DNA from 2 places in the Paenarthrobacter sp. NPDC057981 genome. Region 1 is predicted to be linked to the other one. Evidence: predicted binding sites of a transcription regulator. Region 1 holds the regulator's gene; the other holds the start of a gene.
What was found. The regulator HrcA, encoded in region 1, represses chaperone genes, less so after heat shock. The targets are predictions, from matches to a motif close to TTNGCACTCGNNNNNNNCGAGTGCNAA.
Positions count from the first base shown of each region.

Region 2: the regulator HrcA is predicted to act here: its motif matches at 1,297-1,323, upstream of ACFVSI_RS07565 (FmdB family zinc ribbon protein).

Region 1 covers NZ_JBHVQI010000004.1:82,326-84,772, forward strand. The annotation lists gene ACFVSI_RS06675 (DUF3097 domain-containing protein) at 1-837, opposite strand, end outside; gene hrcA (heat-inducible transcriptional repressor HrcA) at 1,067-2,074, shown strand; gene dnaJ (molecular chaperone DnaJ) at 2,125-2,447, shown strand, end outside.
Region 2 covers NZ_JBHVQI010000005.1:59,430-61,876, forward strand. The annotation lists gene galU (UTP--glucose-1-phosphate uridylyltransferase GalU) at 1-527, opposite strand, end outside; gene ACFVSI_RS07560 (5-formyltetrahydrofolate cyclo-ligase) at 626-1,240, shown strand; gene ACFVSI_RS07565 (FmdB family zinc ribbon protein) at 1,384-1,659, shown strand; gene ACFVSI_RS07570 (RcpC/CpaB family pilus assembly protein) at 2,021-2,447, shown strand, end outside.

The DNA.
Region 1 (2,447 bases):
GAAGTCGATGACTTCTTCCACACGGCCGAGCAGCGATGGCTCAAGGTCCGCATAGCTGCGCACCGCACCCAGGAGCCGCTGCCAGCCCAAACCTATGTCCTCGGCGCTCTCGTGGGGCCACCCGAAGGCGGTGAGAATTCCGGTCTTCCAATCCGTCCCGCGGGCCACGGCCGGCCATTGCTCGATGCCCAGCACCTTGGGCCGTATTGCCTGCCACACGTCCACGTAGGGGTGCCCGACGATCAGGACATTCCCGGCTGCGCCGGGGACGGTCATGGCCTCGGCTGCGATCCTGGACTCCTTGGAGCCCTGAACCAGGTGGTCCACCAGGATGCCGAGCCGGCGGTCGGGCCCGGGCCTGAAAGCTGCGATGGCCGATTTGAGGTCGTCCACTCCATGGAGGGGCTCCACCACGATTCCTTCAACCCGAAGGTCGTCACCCCAAACCTTCTCGACGAGTTCGGCGTCGTGTTTGCCTTCAACCCAGATCCGGCTGGCCTTGGCTACCTGTGCCCGCTGTCCCTGGACCTTGACTGAGCCCGAGGCTGTCCGTCCCGCCGGAATCGCCGCAGCAGGCGGACGGGGGGCTGGAGGCATCAACCGGATGGCTTGCCCTTCGAGGAGGAATCCATAGCCGAGTTGGAATGACTTGGTCTTGCCGCGCCTGTCCTCGAGGGCCACGATGTGCATGCCGCCGGTCTTTTCGACCCGGGTGACTTCGCCCACCCACCCCGACTGGACGTCCTCCAGGACCATTCCGCGTTGGACCGGAACCTCGGGGAGTTGGCGTTTGGCCGGGGCCGTCAGATCCTGCGGGCCCCAATTGTCGAAAGCCAAGGAATTCCTACCTCTGTGCTGGTATGCGAAAGGACGGGCACCAGCTGCGATCCCGCTGTACTGGCTCGTCGTCCCGGATACAGTCCGCGGACGGTTTCAATGCTAACAACGTGGTAGCTCATACTAGACTTGTTAGCACTTGGGCATGTTGAGTGCTAAGTGTGGTGGCCCGCTGGAGGCCCCGCGGGGACGGTCCCAAGGACCATGGAAGTTGTCAGGAGGTGGAGCAATGAGTGAGCCACGCAAGCTGGAAGTGCTGCGTGCCATCGTTGAGGATTACGTGCATTCCCGGGAGCCCGTGGGATCCAAGGCCCTCGTTGAGCGCCATCACCTGGGGGTTTCCAGTGCGACAATCCGCAATGATATGGCGGTCTTGGAAGAAGAAGGGCTCATTGCTGCCCCGCATACCAGTGCGGGCCGGATTCCCACGGACAAGGGCTACCGTCTCTTTGTAGACCGCATCTCGCAGGTCAAGCCGTTGTCTGCCGCAGAGCGTCGGGCCATTCATTCGTTGTTGGAGGGCCCCGACGACGTCGATGACATCCTTGAGCGCACCGTCAGGCTCCTTTCGCAGCTGACCAACCAGGTCGCCGTCGTGCAGTACCCGCATTCGCACCGCGCATTGGTCCGCCACGCGGAGTTTGTCCTGCTGGCACCCAAACAAGTGCTGGTGGTCCTCATAGCGGATACCGGAAGCGTTGCGCAGAAGGTGATCGAGGCCGGCGCCGATGTGAGCAACGAGGCCCTGATGTTGTTGAGGTCACGTTTCCTTGGCAGCATCGCCGGCACCCAGCTGGCCCTTTTGCCTCAGGTGCTTCCGTCCGTTGTTGCCCTGTGTCCGCCAGATCTTCGGGCCCTCGCACAATCGCTCGCCAATGGACTGGAATCGTTGAGCGACACCAGCCGTGAAGAACGTATCCTCATGGCCGGTACGGCCAACCTCGCACGGTCCAACGTCGATTTCCCCTTGAGCATCGGTCCGGTGCTGGAGGCGCTTGAGGAACAAGTTGTCATGCTCCGGTTGTTGTCGGACATGGGAGACGATCCCCGAGGCGTCACGGTCAGCATTGGCCGGGAGAATCCGTACGACGGTCTCGCCGAGGCATCTGTCGTGGCCACCGGCTACGGATCAGGTGCCAAGGTGGGCATCCTCGGACCCACCCGCATGGACTATCCCACCACCATGGCGGCGGTACGCGCCGTGGCCCGTTACCTTTCCCGCATTCTCGGCGGCTGAAAAGCGGCCCGAGGAAACATCCGCAGTACAACCAGGAAGAGATACCGACTTTGAGCAGCCACTATGACGTTTTGGGAGTCTCGCCGGAAGCCACCGGGGAAGAGATCAAAAAGGCGTACCGCAAGCTGGCACGGAAACTCCACCCGGACGTAAACCCCGGTGAAGATGTCGCGGAGCAGTTCAAGGCCGTGACCCACGCATACGAAGTGTTGTCAGATCCCCAGAAACGCCGCGTCTACGACGCCACCGGCAATGAAAACGGAACTGACAACGGCTTCGGTGGCGGGTACGCAGGCCAGGGCTTCGCCTTCCAGGACATCTTCGACACCTTCTTTGGCGGAGGCGGCGGACACGGAGGGCCGGCCTCCCGTGT
Region 2 (2,447 bases), on a different contig from region 1:
ACTTCGATCAGGGCCACGACGGAACCGCCGGTCTTCTGCTGGACAGCGATCATTTCGCTCAGGAGATCGTCGCGGGCGTCAATCAGGTCGTCACCGAGCAGGACGGCGAAAGGCTCGTAACCGACGTGCTGCTTTGCACGAAGGACAGCGTGGCCCAGGCCGTTGGGATCGCCCTGACGGACGTAGTGGATGTCGCCGAGGTTGGTGGCGGACTGGATGGCTTCGAGCTTGGCGGTGTCGCCCTTTTCAGCCAACGTCGCTTCAAGGGCCGGTACCCGGTCAAAGTGGTCTTCCAGGGCGCGCTTGCTGCGTCCTGTAATCATGAGGACGTCGTGCAGGCCCACCTTGACCGCTTCTTCGACGACGTACTGGATGGCGGGCTTGTCGACCACAGGCAGCATTTCCTTCGGCATCGCCTTGGTGGCGGGAAGGAACCGGGTACCAAGACCCGCTGCGGGGATGACAGCCTTACGGACAGCGTTGTTATCGAGAGTCACCGGACTAATGTAACGGAAGGAACAGATCATCGGCTAAACCCCCCGCCGAGCGGGGTGCACATTTTCCTGGCTGCTCAACACCGCGCAACAATTCAATCGCACCTGACATACCCGAGGATTGGACAGAGATGGCAACAAAGGAAGACATCCGCCGCAGCCGGCGACTCTACAGAAGGGCCCTGTCCCCGGAGCAGATCGCGGCGGCAGGCGAAGCCCTGGCCCAGCATGGAACGGCCTGGGCCAAGACCATCACATCAGGCGAACCGGCAAGGTTCGCCGTGTATGTAGGGGTCGCGTTCGAACCGCCCACCATGCCGCTCCTCGAGGCCCTTCATGACGCCGGCCACGAGGTCCTGCTTCCTGTTTGCGAACCGGAGCGCCAGTTGAGCTGGGTGTACTGGACACCGTCTACGGTCTTCGAGCGGTCTACCTACGCCCCTATTGACGAACCCCTGGGCGAGCGACTGGATAGTTCAATAGTTGCCACGGCCGCTGGGATCTTCATGCCGGCAACCGCCGTGGATCGTGATGGAAACAGGATCGGCCAAGGCGGCGGATACTACGACCGGCTGCTGCAGGGCCTCGATGCCTCCGGTCAGCGGTCGCCCACCATCGCGGTGGTGTACGACGACGATTTGTTGCCTTCCGGCTCCATACCCGCCGAGGCTTTTGATCGCCCCGTGCGGGAAGTACTGACGCCTTCCGGCGTCGTTGCGCTGGATGATGCCGGCGAAGACGCGTGAAGCGTGGTGAGTTCCGGCACAGGTGCTGGCACACGTGCCGGGGGCGGATGATAGAATTGGCACTCAGGCCCTGGGACTGCTAATGCGGAAACTCTTCGCTACGGCGCCACAGGACCTGAACTTTGTCCTAAAGGAGGAACTCAGTGCCCACATACGCATACGCCTGCAAAGACTGTGACCATGCCTTCGACATCGTCCAGTCCTTCTCAGACAGCTCCCTGACAGAGTGCCCGGAATGCAATGGCACGCTGCGCAAGAAGTTCAACAGCGTAGGCGTCGTCTTCAAGGGCTCCGGTTTCTACCGCACCGACTCTCGTGACGCCAAAGGCAGCAGCACCGTTTCCGCGGCGCCCTCAGCTCCAGCCGCACCGGCTGCGGCTGCGACGCCGGCTCCCGCAGCAGCGGCCGCAGCAAACTAGGTCCCCGTCTTTTCCACATAGGGAAGCCGGCCCCTGTAAGGGTGCCGGCCAAGCCCGTTAGCGTGGCGGCATGCCACCAACTTCCCGAAGCGCCCTACTTGCCCATGCCGAGCGTTCAGCAGGAACAGCTGACAACGAACCGTTTCGGCCGCGAGTGCAATACCGACCGCCCTCCCGTCGTGGCGCCCGCCCAACATTCAGACGCGATGGGCCTCCAACCCCACGTCAACGGCCACGACGCACGCCCAGAGCCTGGATTTCGCGTAACCGCAGGCTCTGTATTGCCCTGCTTCTATCCCTTGCCGCAGGATTGGCCGTCCAGCAGCTGACTCCGGCGTCGGCGGTGCACATCACTGTCCTCGTGGCAGCACGGGATCTACCGGCTGGTTCCAGTCTGAGGGAATCCGACTTCACCACAGTGGACGTCGCACCCGAACTCGCTGTACCCGCGCAAGTTACGAATCCCGAGAGGCTCGTCGGGCGCCAACTGGCTTCTCCGCTGGGCAAGGGGCAAATCCCAACGGATTCAGTTCTCCTGGGCCCTGGCCTGCTCACCGGCACTCCCGCAGGTTCCGCTGCCGTTCCACTCCGCATGGCCGATCCATCCTCGATTCAGCTCCTTTCGCCAGGGCAGCTGGTGACGGTGGTCCTTACCGCGTCCGGCTCCCACGATGAATCGCGCCAAAGCCAGGTTCTTGCGGGACCCGTTCCCGTACTTTGGACCTCGGCTCAGGGTGGTAAGGCGGGAGAGTGGCTGGGGACGAGTGACACCGACGGGCTGGTGGTGG